DNA from 2 places in the Cupriavidus sp. C2SS-8b genome. Region 2 is predicted to be linked to the other one. Evidence: predicted binding sites of a transcription regulator. Region 2 holds the regulator's gene; the other holds the start of a gene.
What was found. The regulator sigma-54, encoded in region 2, starts transcription at its own class of promoters, with help from an activator protein. The targets are predictions, from matches to a motif close to TGGCANGNAANCTGCTTT.

Region 1: ACIGJB_RS23420 (ammonium transporter) is a predicted target of sigma-54. The motif match lies at 3,524-3,541, and genes of this name have one in related genera.

Annotation. Positions count from the first base shown of each region.
Region 1 is NZ_CP172717.1:1,404,522-1,411,488, reverse strand. It holds gene ACIGJB_RS23430 (Bcr/CflA family multidrug efflux MFS transporter) at 45-1,265, shown strand; gene ACIGJB_RS23425 (mechanosensitive ion channel family protein) at 1,269-2,096, opposite strand; gene ACIGJB_RS23420 (ammonium transporter) at 2,290-3,492, opposite strand; gene ACIGJB_RS23415 (HU family DNA-binding protein) at 4,014-4,295, shown strand; gene ACIGJB_RS23410 (ISL3 family transposase) at 4,469-5,674, shown strand; gene ACIGJB_RS23405 (acyl-CoA thioesterase) at 5,815-6,300, shown strand; gene ACIGJB_RS23400 (CreA family protein) at 6,308-6,781, shown strand; gene ACIGJB_RS23395 (class I adenylate-forming enzyme family protein) at 6,821-6,967, opposite strand, start outside.
Region 2 is NZ_CP172716.1:401,506-408,472, forward strand. It holds gene mutY (A/G-specific adenine glycosylase) at 1-198, shown strand, start outside; gene ACIGJB_RS01855 (LON peptidase substrate-binding domain-containing protein) at 223-885, opposite strand; gene rapZ (RNase adapter RapZ) at 1,002-1,889, opposite strand; gene ACIGJB_RS01865 (PsiF family protein) at 1,995-2,411, opposite strand; gene hprK (HPr(Ser) kinase/phosphatase) at 2,585-3,556, opposite strand; gene ACIGJB_RS01875 (PTS sugar transporter subunit IIA) at 3,631-4,086, opposite strand; gene hpf (ribosome hibernation-promoting factor, HPF/YfiA family) at 4,469-4,822, opposite strand; gene ACIGJB_RS01885 (RNA polymerase factor sigma-54) at 4,872-6,350, opposite strand; gene lptB (LPS export ABC transporter ATP-binding protein) at 6,449-6,967, opposite strand, start outside.

The DNA.
Region 1 (6,967 bases), on a different replicon from region 2:
CTGGCACGCGCCGCCGCCGGCACGGACCTCCGGAACTCACACTGATGCCTCAATCCTCCAGCAGCCACAAGGCTGCGCGCTTTCCCGCCTGGCTGCTGATCTGTGCTTCGCTGACGGCCATTGCGCCGTTATCGATCGATATGTACCTGCCCAGCTTCCCGGCGCTGTCAGCGGACCTGCACGTGGATATCGGCCAGGTACAGCTGACGCTGGGCACGTTCCTGGTCGGGCTGGCACTCGGGCAGGCATTCTACGGACCGATCAGCGACCGCTTCGGGCGCAAGCCGCCGTTGTACGTCGGCCTGGCCCTGTACGCGCTGGCCGCGGCCGGCTGCGCCATGGCGCGCAGCGTCGAGTCGCTGATGCTCTGGCGTTTCCTGCAGGCGCTGGGCGGCTGCGCCGGCATGGTGATGGCCCGCGCGGTGATCCGCGACCGGCTCGAGGCCCACGAATCGGCCCGGGCCTTCTCGTCGCTGATGCTGGTGATGGGGCTGGCGCCGATCCTGGCGCCGATCATCGGCGGCGCCATCCTGACGACGCTGGGCTGGCGCGCCATCTTCTGGCTGCTGACGCTTGCGGGCGTGCTGATCCTGGCGCTGGTGCACTTCCGCATGGAAGAGTCGCTGCCGCGGGAACGCGCCGCGCCGCTGCATCCCGGTACGGTCGCTGCCAGCTATATCGAGCTGCTGCGCGACCGCGAGTTCCTGGGCTATTCGCTGGCAGCCGGATTCGGACAGGCCGGCATGTTCGCCTATATCGCGGGCTCGCCGTTCGTGCTGATCGAACTCCACGGCATCGACGCCTCGCATTATGGTTTTGTCTTCGGTGCCAATGCGTTCGGGCTGATCGCCATGTCGCAGCTGAATGCGCGCCTGGTGCAAGGGCGCACGCTTGACCAGGTGCTCGGCCGCGCGGTGCTGGCACCCTGCGCCGCGGGCCTGATGCTGGCGGCCGCGGCGCTGGCCGGCGTGCTGGTGCTGCCCGTGCTGCTGGCCGGGTTCTTCGTCTTTATCGGATCGCTGGGCTGCATCACGCCCAATGCGTCGGCGCTGGCGCTGACGCATCAGGGGCATCGCGCCGGCACGGCCTCCGCGCTGATGGGCACGCTGCAGTTTTCGCTCGGCACCGTCGCGGGCGCCGCCGTCAGCCTGTGGCACGATGGCACGGCACTGCCGCTGGCAGTGGTGATGGCCGTGTGCGGTGTCGGTGCGGTAGCGCTGCGCGCCTGGGGAAGCGCGCGGCCTTCCGCGGCGGCGGTAGCCTGAGCGTCAGGCCGCGGCGTTCTTCACGACCACCATCTGCGCCGGCATGAGCGCGGCGTAGCCTGCCTGGCCAAAGCTTTCGCGGATGATGCGATTGGTGTCGAAATACACCTGCCAGTAGTGGTCGTTGTGGCAGTACGGACGTACCGCCAGGACCGGCCCGACCAGCGTGAATTCCAGGATCTCGACGTCGACCGGAGGATCGGCCAGGACGTTCGGAATCGCGCCGATACGCGCCTTGAGCAGCGTCATCGCCGCGGCAGCGTCGGTGCTGCCGGCGAGCTGGGCCTTCAGTTCGACGCGGCGGAACGGGTTGATGCTGAAATTCTGGATGGTGTCCGAGAAGATCTTGTTATTGCCGATCACCGTCAGGACGTTGTCCGGCGTGTCGAGCGTCGTGGCGAACAAGCCGATCTCGCGCACCGTGCCGGTGACCCCGCCGATGGTCACGAAATCCCCGACCTTGAACGGCCGCAGCACGACCAGGAACGCGCCGGCCGCGAAGTTGGCCATCAGGCCCGACCAGGCCATGCCGATGGCCACGCCGGCTGCGGCAATCAATGCCGCGAAGGTCGTGGTCTGGATGCCGAAGTAGCCGAGGATGCCGATCACCAAGACCACATTCAGCGCGACCGTCACGATCGAGCCGACGTAGCGCAGCAGGGTCGGATCCACCTGCTGCTTGCCCAGCCCGCCCTGGACCATGCGCACCACCACGTGGATCAGCCAGCGGCCGATGATCCAGAAGGCCAGCGCGGCAAGGATCTTGACCCCGAACTCCGTGGCATAGGCAATCACCACGATCCTCAACTTCTCCAACGTTGACGCATCCATCGGCATTCCCCTGGTTTGATGGCCGGCAAAGGGCCGGCACGAAACGAAGAACTGCGAAGAACTGGCTGGCAAATCTTGCACGCTGGCGCGTCGGCAAGATGACGGGCACGGCAATTATTGCCATGCCGTCTGGGGAAGTTCAAGAAAAGAATTGTCAGGAACGGCGCCTGCGCGCGCGTTCCTGGCGGCGGGCTTACCAGTTGGTTTCGCGCTCGGGCGTGGCCGAGATGCGGTGCAGCGTCAGGTCGGCGCCGTTGAATTCGGCTTCCGCATCGAGGCGGATGCCGACCAGCTTCCTGAGCGTGCCATAGACGATGGTGCCGCCCGCCAGGGCGATCACGATGCCGAGCAGGGTACCGATGAGCTGCGCACCCAGCGAAACACCGCCGATCCCGCCCAGCGCATGCTGGCCGAAGATGCCGGCCGCAATGCCGCCCCAGGCGCCGCATAGCCCATGCAGCGGCCACACGCCGAGGACATCATCGATGTGCCACTTGTTTTGCGCGAGCGTGAACAGGTGGACGAACAACACACCGGCCACGGCGCCGGTGATCAGCGCGCCGAGCGGATGCATCAGGTCGGAACCCGCGCAGACGGCGACCAGGCCTGCCAGCGGGCCGTTGTAGGCGAAGCCCGGGTCGTTGCGGCCGGCCCACCAGGCGGCCAGCGTGCCGCCGGCCATGGCCATCAATGAATTGATGGCGACCAGCCCGCTGATCTTGTCCACGGTCTGGGCGCTCATGACATTGAAGCCGAACCAGCCCACCGCGAGCACCCATGCGCCGAGCGCCAGGAACGGAATGTTCGACGGCGGGTGCGCGCTGATGCGGCCATCCTTCTGGTAGCGGCCGCGGCGCGCGCCGAGCAGCAGTACTGCGGGCAGGGCGATCCAGCCGCCGACCGCATGGACCACGACCGAGCCGGCGAAATCATGGAACGGGGCGCCGGTCAGGCTGGTGATCCAGTCCTGGATGCCGAAACGATGGTTCCAGGCAATGCCTTCGAAGAACGGGTAGACAAAGCCCACCAGGACAAAGGTCGCGACCAGCTGCGGATTGAAACGCGAACGTTCCGCAATGCCGCCCGAGATAATCGCGGGAATGGCCGCGGCAAAGGTCGCCAGGAAAAAGAACTTGACCAGTTCGTAGCCGCTCTTCTGCGCCAGCGTATCGGCGCCTGCCATGAACTGCACGCCGTAGGCGACGGTATAGCCGACAAAGAAATAGGCAATGGTGGAAACCGCGAAGTCCACCAGGATCTTCACCAGCGCATTGACCTGGTTCTTCTTGCGCACCGTGCCCAATTCCAGGAAAGCGAAGCCGGCGTGCATGGCCAGCACCATGATTGCGCCAAGCAGGATAAACATGGCGTCGGTGCCAGTCTTCCAATTGTCCATAGGTCCCTCATGCTCAAAATGGGAGCATGGGTATGCAAAAACCATTCCAGAACTGGCTGCATACTGGTGCCATTTGCACCGCCATGGTGGAATTCGCACCGAATTCCCGCAGGGGCGGCCCGGGTTTCCAAGGGGGGAGGTGGTGCAGATCGTCGATAAGAAAGGAGCCACATCGCCGGTGCGCGCCAGAATGATGCAGCCCGCTGGCGCTTTTATGAACCTTGACGGTGCATTGCACCATAGCGGTGAATGGTGGGTGCTGCACCGCGATGCCTTGCTAAGCGGCGACAGGGCCGGCACTGTCCGCTTGCGCTCCAGTCCGAAATAACGGAGAGAAAGCGGCCGGAACAGAGGCGGAAATCTCCCGCTAACCGGCCTCAAGCAAGGATTTCCGGGTTTTTTCGTTGCATTGGTGCCACTGGGGATTGCCCAAGGCGCGAAGGGCAGATTAGACTGCGCCGATCGATGCAATGCCTGCTGGCAGATACATCGGTGACGACGACCAACAAGGGAAATCAGCCATGAATAAAGGTGAACTGGTATCGGCCATCGCCGCGGAAGCAGAACTGAGCAACGCCGCAGCCGAGCGTGCGCTCAACGCAGCGCTGGACAGTATCAAGAAGGCAGTGGCAAAGGGTGATTCGGTAACGCTGGTGGGTTTTGGCAGCTTCAGCTCGGGCAAACGCGCCGCACGCACGGGCCGCAACCCGCGCACGGGTGAAACGATCAAGATTCCGGCCGCGAAGACCGTCAAGTTTTCTGCTGGACAAGGTTTCAAGGACGCCGTGAACAAGAAGAAGTAAGCGGTTTGCGTCCGGAGTAGCGAGAGAGCGGCCTGTCGGGCCGCTTTTTTATGGTTCTTCGCCGATCTGCGTGACCGTATAGAAACAAAAAGGGCCAACGCGCCCACCACTGTTATCTTGGAGTTGCGACACAACAAGAATCAGGAAGGTGGAGGTTGGCCCTGCGCGATTGTATGGCCCAGCTCGGCTGCTGGGAAGGCTATCGCCTGCGCGATAGCTGGGAAGAGACCCGTAATGGGCAACGTATTTGCCTCATCCGGCTGGAACCTAAGGGGCGCCGGAGGCGGTGCTGCGATGGCTGTGGTCGAGGCGTTAGCAGTATCCACGATCGGGTAGAGCGACGCGTGCGGGATCTGCCTATGTTCGAGACTCCGGTGGAGTTGGTCGTGCCGCGACTTCGTCTAGCTTGCCGGCAATGTGGCCCGAAGCTGGAACGCCTGGACTGGCTCGCACCCTATGCGCGGGTGACAACGCGGCTAGCCGCCAGCGTAGCGCGACTGTGCAAGGTCATGTCGTTGCGCCATGTCGCTGCCTTCTATCAATTGGCCTGGACTACGGTCAAGCGCATCGACCTGCGTCATCTGGAACGGGAACTGGGGCCGGTCGACCTGAAAGGCGTCACCGTGATCGCGATGGACGAGTTTGCTATCCAGAAGGGCCATCGCTATGCCACGGTCATCGTTGAGCCGTCGAGCAAGCGGGTACTCTGGGTTGGGCGCGGACGCTCGCGAGAGGAAATCCGACCCTTCTTCGAGCTACTTGGCCCCGAAGGCTGCGCCAAGATTCGCGCCGCAGTGATGGACATGAATACCGCCTACGACCTTGAAGTGCAGATGCATTGCCCGCACGCACAGGTCGTCTATGACCTGTTCCATGTGGTGGCCAAGTACGGCCGTGAAGTCATCGATCGCGTTAGGGTGGATGAGGCCAATCGGCTACGCGGCGACAAGGCGGCCCGTAAGGTGGTGAAGTCTTCTCGCTGGTTGCTGTTGCGCAACCGCGAGAACGTTACCCGTGAGGCCGATCAGATCCGGCTTGATGAAATACTGGCGGCCAACCAAGCGCTGATGACCGTCTACGTGCTCAAGGACGATCTCAAGACACTTTGGACATACCGGCATCCCGGCTACGCCCGGCGCTTCTGGCAAGGGTGGTACGAGCGCGCCATGGCCAGCGGCATCGCACCTCTTTGCCTGTTCGCCAAACGCCTCAAGCCTTACCTGCCAGGCATCCTGGCTCATAGCCGCTGGCCGTTGGGAACCAATCTGGTGGAGGGCATCAATAACCGGATCAAGGTCATCAAACGGATGGCCTATGGCTTCCGTGATGACCATTACTTCTTCCTGAAGATCCGGGCGGCCTTCCCCGGAAATCGGTGAAGAACCTTTTTTATTGGCGGCGCGCGTGGCGCTCCGGCCATATCAGGTGGCGAATTGGGCCACATCCGCCCCGTCGCCCCCGAGCGCCGGTTTACGGGTTACACTGCCGCGCCTCGGCCCCCGCAACTTGCACCACCATCATGAACGACCAGTCCCACCAGCTTTCCATGACCGTGCTGATGACGCCGGACATGGCCAATTTCTCCGGCAATGTGCATGGCGGCACCATCCTCAAGTACCTTGACATGGTCGCCTATGCCTGCGCCAGCCGCTACGCCGGCCGGTACGTGGTCACGCTGTCGGTGGACCAGGTGGTGTTCCGCCAGCCCATCCACGTCGGTGAACTGGTGACCTTCCTGGCTGCGGTGAACTTCACCGGGCGCAGCTCCATGGAAATCGGCATCAAGGTGGTGACCGAGAATATCCGCAGCAAGCTGGTGCGCCACACCAACAGCTGCTATTTCACGATGGTGGCGGTCGACGACAACGGCGCCCCCGCCGAGGTGCCGCCGCTGGAGCCGCGCGACGAAGTCGAGCGCCAGCGCTTTGCGGCGGCCCAGCAGCGCCGCGAACTGCGCCAGGAAATGGAAAAGCGCCGCGACGCCATCAAAGTGACCGGGAGCTGATTTGGCCATGGCGCGCATGCTTTCCCTGCTTGCCGGTGCCTGCCTGATGGCGGGCGGCGCCCATGCGCTGGCCGAGGAAATCGGCAGTGTCAATACCAATTTCCGCATGACCGGCTCGGACAAGGTGGTCATCGAGGCGTATGACGACCCGATGGTGCAAGGCGTGACCTGCTACGTGTCACGCGCGCGGACCGGTGGCATCAAGGGGACGCTGGGCATGGCGGAAGACCCGCCCGAGGCGTCGATCGCGTGCCGGCAGGTGGGGCCGATCTCGTTCAAGGCGCCGCTGCGCCAGCAGGACGACGTGTTCTCGGAGCGCATGTCGATCCTGTTCAAGACCCTGCATGTGATCCGCGCCGTCGACCGCAAGCGCAATACGCTGGTCTACCTGACGTATTCCGACCGCATCGTCAGCGGCAGCCCGCAGAACAGCGTGACGGCCGTGCCGGTGCCCGCCGCGACCGCCATTCCGGTCAAGTAAGCGCGCGAACGCCCGGCTATCCGGGTTGCCGGGCCCCGGTCAGACGTCTGGCCCGAACAGCTTGCGCAGGTTCGACTTCAGGATCTTGCCATTCGCATTGCGCGGCAGCAGGTCGGGTAGCACCAGGATCCGTACCGGCACCTTGAACGCCGCCAGCCGTTCCGCGACAAACGCCTGCAGCTCGGC
Region 2 (6,967 bases):
GGCGAACTGGTCCATGTCTTTACGCATTTCCGGCTGCAGATCCGAGCGATCCGGGTCGACATGGCCGCGCTGTCGCTGCGTGAACCCGATTCGGGGCCGGCCCAACGATGGCTTTCGCTCGATGATCTCGACGCGCTCGGCACGCCCGCACCGGTGCGCAAGCTGCTCGAACTGCAGGCCCGCGGCGGCCTGTTCTGATTCGCGCTCGGCGAACCGGAATGGCTACACCATGTGGTGCTGCCGCATGTAGCGGTGCACGATCTCGATGCGCATGCCCGCGTCGGGCAGTTCCATCAGCATCTGCTTGGCCTTGAGCGGCACCGGCAGCAGTTCGCACAGGCGGTTGGTGACCCAGCTTGGGTCGTCCCACAGGTAGGGCTCGGCAACCGGCATGCGGTCGGGCTGCTCGGCATGCAGCCGCGTGACGATCCGGCGCAGCACCGTCAGGCATTCGCCCAGCAGTTCCAGCTTGCAGTCGATGATGTCCGCGGGCAGCAGCTCGGCGCTGGCCACGATCAGGCCGTCGTCGCGCTTGTGGTGCTCGAGCACGCGGAATCGCTGCCGTCCGCGCGTTTCGATCAGCAGCACGCCAAGCTGCTCCATATTGCAATCGATGATCTCGGCCAGGCAACCGATCGATTCCGGCACGGTTGGCTTGCCCGAGCGCGCGACTTCCTCGCCACTGGCGATCAGGCATACACCGAACGGTGCCGCATCGCGCAGGCAATTGCGCACCATGTCCACATAGCGCTTCTCGAATACGCGCAGCGGCAGGCGGCCGTCGGGGAACAGCACCGTGTGCAGCGGAAAGAGGGGCAGGTTGTCCAGCGTCGGCGGCGTCGCGTCGACGGGGGCGGTGTGGCGGAGAAGGTCTGTCGAGGACATGCGATGGCTGGTGTTCCACTGGATCGGGGAAACCGGCCGCCGGATCGGGCGCGGCGACCGCCATGCTGCCAGGCTAGACGTACCTGGCGACACGGGAAAACCACGCACGCAGGCGGCTATGCCGCCGGAGCGAGTTCCCGGTGTCTCACCAGCACATTACCATGCGCGCGGAAATAGTTGGCGAGCCTTTCCGCAATATAGACCGAACGGTGCTGTCCGCCGGTGCAGCCGATGGCGACGGTCAGGTAGCTGCGGTTATCCGCAATGAAGCTTGGCAGCCACTTTTCGACATAGGCGCGGATGTCTTCGGCCATGGCCAGCACCATCGGCTGGGCCTGGAGGAAGTCGATCACCGGGGCATCGCGACCGGTCAGCGGGCGCAGCGCCAGGTCGTAGTAAGGGTTGGGCAGCGAGCGCACGTCGAAGACCATGTCGGCGTCGCTGGGCACGCCGTGCTTGAAGCCGAACGACTCGAACAGCAGCGTCAGACGCTGGCTGTCCTCGCGGATCAGCTCCTTGATCCAGCTGCGCAGCGTATTGGTGCGCACGTTGCTAGTATCGATGCGGTGCGCAGACTCGGCCAGCGGGCTGAGCAGTTCGCGCTCCATCTCGATGGCTTCCATCAGCCCGCGGTCATTGAACGCCGCCCGTTCTTCCTCGGAGCGGGGCGCGCCGTTGGTCAGAATCGACAGCGGATGGCGGCGACGCGTTTCCGAGTAGCGCTGCACCAGTGCGTCGGTGCTGGCCGTGAGGAACACGACCTCGACCTGATGGGTCTCCGCCAGTTGACGAACCGTGTCGGGCAGGTGGTCCAGCGATTCGCGGCTGCGGATATCGGTGGCGACGCCAAGGTGCGTATAGCCCTCGCCTGCAAGATAGCGGGCCAGGTCGGGGATGAATTGGGCCGGCAGGTTATCGACGCAATAGTAGCCTGCATCTTCAAGCACGTTCAGTGCGACGGATTTGCCGGAGCCGGAGATGCCGGTGATGAGGATGATGCGCATAGCATCGGAAGCATAGCATCCGGAAGTGGCCACGTCATGACAGCGGCCGCGCTGACAAAAATGGCGAACCGCGCGGTTCGCCATTTTGTCGGGATCGACCGCCGATTACTTCGACAGGCATTCCTTCATGTACGCCTTGTATTCGTCGCCCTTCTTGCCCTTGCCTTCCTTGCTGCACGCTGACATCTTTTCCTGCTGGGTCTTGGTCGGCTGCACGCCCTTGGCCGAGAGGCACTGCTTCATGAAGGCCTTGCGATCGTCGCCCTTCTTGCCGGCAGCCTGATCGTTGCAGTCCTTCATCTTTTGCTGCTGCGCGGTGGGCGCCTTGGCCGACGATGCGGGCATAGCCTTGTCGCCCGGGCCCGGAGCTGCCGGCATGGCGGGGTTTGCGGGAGTGGCGGGCGCAGCGGGGGTAGCCGGCGTAGCGGGCTTGGCGGGCGTAGCAGGTGTTGCAGGCTGTGCCATGACGCCAGTGGCCAGCAGCGGCGTCACCAGCACACACATCGCGATCAGTTTCTTCATGCTTGCTCTCCTGGGTGTGGAAAACTTCATGGCCGCGGTTTGCTGGCTCAAGGCTGGCGCCGCGGCGCCGAACTGGGCTCCATGCCCATTACAGCACAAAACGATGGAAGTCCCCACCCCGTTGACCAATTTGTCAACGGCGATGTAAGCAATTGAAAACGGGCCCCGATGCCTCAGAGCAGCCTGCCTTGCCCGCGCGAGACCGCATCGGCCTGCATCGCGGCGCGCTGCCGATCCATGAAATCGCGCAGCGTATCGATGCCGCGCAGGCGCAGGATGGTGTTGCGCACGGCGGCCTCGACCAGCACGGCGAGGTTTCGGCCGGCCGCCACCTGGATCTTGACCATATGGATCGGCAGGCCCAGCACGTCGAGGTACTGCGAATCGAGCGGCAGGCGTTCGAACTCGCCGTCGTTGCGGCGCACCAGCTGGACCACCAGCTTCATCTTCATCTTCCGCCGTACGGCGGTCTCGCCGAAGATCGTCTTGATATCGAGCAGGCCCAGGCCGCGTACTTCGAGCAGGTTCTGCAGCAGCGGCGGGCAGCGGCCTTCAATGAAATCCGGTCCCAGGCGCACGAAATCCACCGCGTCGTCGGCGACCAGGCCGTGGCCGCGCGAGATCAGTTCCAGGCCGAGTTCGCTCTTGCCCAGGCCCGACTCGCCCATGACCAGCACGCCCATGCCGAGGATGTCGAGGAACACGCCGTGCATGGTCACGCGCGGCGCCGAGATTCGCGACAGGTACAGCCGCAGGTGGTCGATGACCGCCGCCGAGGAGACCGGCGTGGTGAACAGCGGCGTGGAAGAGCGCGTGCAGCGCAGTTCCAGGTCCGGCGGCGGCTCCATGCCGTCGGCCACGACCAGGAACGGCGGCTCGAGCAGGATCAGCTCGCCCATCTGGCGCTTGCGGGTCTCGTCGTCGAGGCGCTGGTAATAGGTGATTTCGGGCTTGCCGAGCACCTGGATCCGGTTCGGGTGAATCAGGTTCAGGTGGCCGACCAGGTCCGCGGCCGAGGTGGCCTCGCGGGCAAACTCCACGTCGAAGGCGCGATCCGCACCCTCCAGGCCAGCCACCCACGAGAGTTTGATGTCGGCTGCGTTGTCGTCGAAGATCGACTGGGAGGTGACGCCGGTGAGTTCCATGCGTGATGACTTTCGGGGCGGGGACTGTGCCGGATTTTACGATGGTCCGGTCTGTTGCCAGCCCAGGGGAGGGATCAGGGATGCCACTGCGTCAGGAGTTCATGGACCGCGTCCGGCGTGGCCAGGGTTGCCAGGCCTTCGCGCATGTCGCGATCCGACAGCAGCTGGGCGATTTCGGAAAGAATCTCGAGATGCTGCTGCGTAGCCTGTTCCGGCACCAGCAGGAAGATCAGCAGCGAGACCGGCTTGCCATCCGGCGATTCGAACGGGATCGGCTCGGCCAGCCGCATGAAGGCCGCCAGCGGTTGCTTCAGTCCCTTGATGCGCCCGTGCGGAATGGCCACGCCCGCGCCCAGGCCGGTCGAACCGAGCGACTCGCGCGCGAACAGGTTGTCGGTCACGGTCGCCCGCGCCACGCCATGGTTGTTCTCGAATAAGAGCCCGGCTTGCTCGAATACACGCTTCTTGCTGGTGACGCTGACGTCGAGGTTGATGTTGCCGGGTGGCAGCAGTTTGGCCAAACGATTCATGGGCGATGCGAGGATTTCAGTTAGCAGGCAGATCGGACTGCTCAGCCCGGAAACGAAGTGGGGCCGGTTTGCGGCCACGCCATGGCTCACCAGGCGTTCGGCCATTATAGAGCAGCGTCTCCCCTGTCCTTGTGCAATGCAGCGCCGGGCCCCTGTATGGCCCGGTCCGTGCTGGTGCCGCCACACCTGGGTACGGTGGCCGCGCCGGAGTCGCCACGCGCGATGTCTTGGAGAGCATACACCGTGCTGCGCCAGTTGCGAACACTTGTGTCCAGGACGCGCGCCAGGTCAGGGCTACAGATGCAAAAAAGCCGCGCTACATGGCGCGGCTTGCTTTTATCAGTCCTGTTTCAATGCCCAGCCTTGCGGCTGGCAGGCTTGATCATTGCTGCTGTAGTTGAGACTCGGCCATCTGGTACTTGACCGCTTCGCGGTCGTGGCCTTGAACGCGGTCCTTATAGCGAAGCACCTGGCGGTCCAGCTTGTCGACAAGTGCGTCGATGGCCGCATACAGGTCTTCGTGATGGGCTTCCACAAAAATGTCCTTGCCCCGAAGGTGCAAATTGATTTCCGCGTACTGACGCCTGTCCTTTTCCTTGTGATTGTCGACTGAGAGTAGCACGCTGACGCCAATGACTTGATCGAAATGCCTGACGATACGCTCCAGCTTCGTTTCCACGTACTCACGCAGCGGCGGCGTGATGTCCAGGTGGTGTCCACTGATCTTGAAGTTCATAGCGCTTCTCCTTCTGAAAGAGCTGCACCAGGCAGGCGGTGCAACTCGGCTACAAAGTCTTGCGGAGATTGACAGCAGGGATCTTCAGGGCTTCGCGATACTTGGCGACGGTACGGCGCGCGACAACGAAGCCTTGTTCACCCAGCAATTCGGCAATTCGGCTGTCGGAAAGAGGACTCCTCGGGTCTTCGGCTCCTATAAGTTGCTTGATCAAGGCGCGGATCGCCGTTGAGGAAGCCGCCCCACCGGTTTCGGTGGAAACGTGGCTGCCAAAAAAGTACTTCAGTTCGAAAGTACCCATCGGCGTTGCCATGTATTTATTGGTCGTCACCCGGGATATGGTTGACTCGTGTAATCCCAGTGTATCGGCAATCTCCCGCAAAACCAAGGGGCGCATCGCGATTTCCCCGTGCGTGAAGAAGTTCTTCTGACGCTCGACAATCGCCTGCGAAACTCGCAGGATCGTGTCGAACCTTTGCTGGATATTCTTGATCAGCCAGCGCGCTTCCTGCAGCTTTTGCTGCAGCCCCGCGGCACCGGATTCTCCCTTGGCGCCACGCAGGATCTGCGCGTACATGTCGTTGATGCGCAGGCGCGGCATCACATCCGGATTGAGCTGCGCGATCCAGCCGCCGCCGCCCTTGCGCACGAATACGTCGGGCACCACGAAGTCCGCTTCAGGGCGGCTGTATGCGTGGCCCGGGTAGGGCGCGAGCGAGCGGATCAGTTCATGCGCGGCCTTGAGCGCTGCTTCATCCACCTGCAGTGCTTTTTTCAGGCGCGTGTAGTCGCGCACGGCAAGCAGTTCGAGATGATGGTTGACGATCGAGAGCGCCAGCTCGCGCTGCGGATGCTGCAGCCGGCGCAGTTGCAAGCTCAGGCATTCGGCGGCATTGCGCGCGCCCACGCCGGGCGGGTCGAAGCTTTGCAGCAGCGTGAGGATCGCCTGCAATTCGTCGACCTCGAATTCGAGTTCCTCGGGCAACTCGGTGCAGATCTCGTCGAGCGACGCGCTCAGGTAGCCATCGTCGTCGAGCGATTCGATCAGGAAGATCGCCAGGCCCTTGTCGCGCGTCGAGATCTTCAGCGGCGCGAGCTGCTCCATCAGGTGTTCGCGCAGGGTGGGTTCGGCGTCGCGCAGCTGCATGGGCGTCTTCTCGTCGTCCTCACCCTGCGGGCGCCGCGCGAAATCGTCCAGGCTCCAGTCGCTGCCGTAATCTTCGCTACCGCTGTCGCTATAGCTCTCATCCTCGCTGGCCGGGCTGCTGGCGTTCGCGTCGCTGTTGCCCTGCGGTTCGGCCGGTGCGGGCGCGGGTGCGCTCTGCAGGTTGACCGAGCCATCGGCCGCCACGCGCAGCGGGCTGTCGATCCAGTCGTTCTCGCGCTCCAGCAGCGGGTTTTCCGTCAAGGCCTGCTCGACTTCCTGCTGCAGCTCAAGCGTAGAAAGTTGCAGCAGCCGGATCGACTGCTGCAGTTGCGGCGTGAGTGCCAGATGCTGGGAGAGACGGAGCTGTAGCGACGGTTTCATGCGACCTATTCTATGCGCATCCAACCGATGTTGGAACGGAAATTGCTATCGCTGATGCTGCCTGATCGTCTCTGCCAAGCGCACCTGCCGCCCCGGCTTCACATGCGGAAGTTTTCGCCCAGGTAGACGCGGCGCACCGACTCGTTGGCGATGATTTCGTCGGGCTGGCCCGATGCGAGTACGGTGCCTTCGCTGATGATGTACGCGTGGTCGCAGATGCCAAGCGTCTCGCGCACGTTGTGGTCGGTGATCAGCACGCCGATATTGCGCGCCTTGAGGAAGCTGACGATGCGCTGGATCTCGCCGACCGCGATCGGGTCCACGCCGGCGAACGGTTCATCGAGCAGGATGAAGCGTGGCGAGGAAGCCAGCGCGCGGGCGATTTCCACGCGGCGGCGCTCGCCGCCCGACAGCGACAGCGCAGGGTTGTTGCGCAGGTGGGCGATCTGCAGGTCGTCGAGCAGCGTATCGAGGCGGCTGTCGATCTCGGCCTTCGGCAGCGGCTTGCCGTTGACCAGCTGCAGCTCCAGCACCGCGCGGATGTTCTCTTCCACATTGAGCTTGCGGAACACCGACGCTTCCTGCGGCAGGTAGGAGAGGCCCATGCGCGCGCGCTC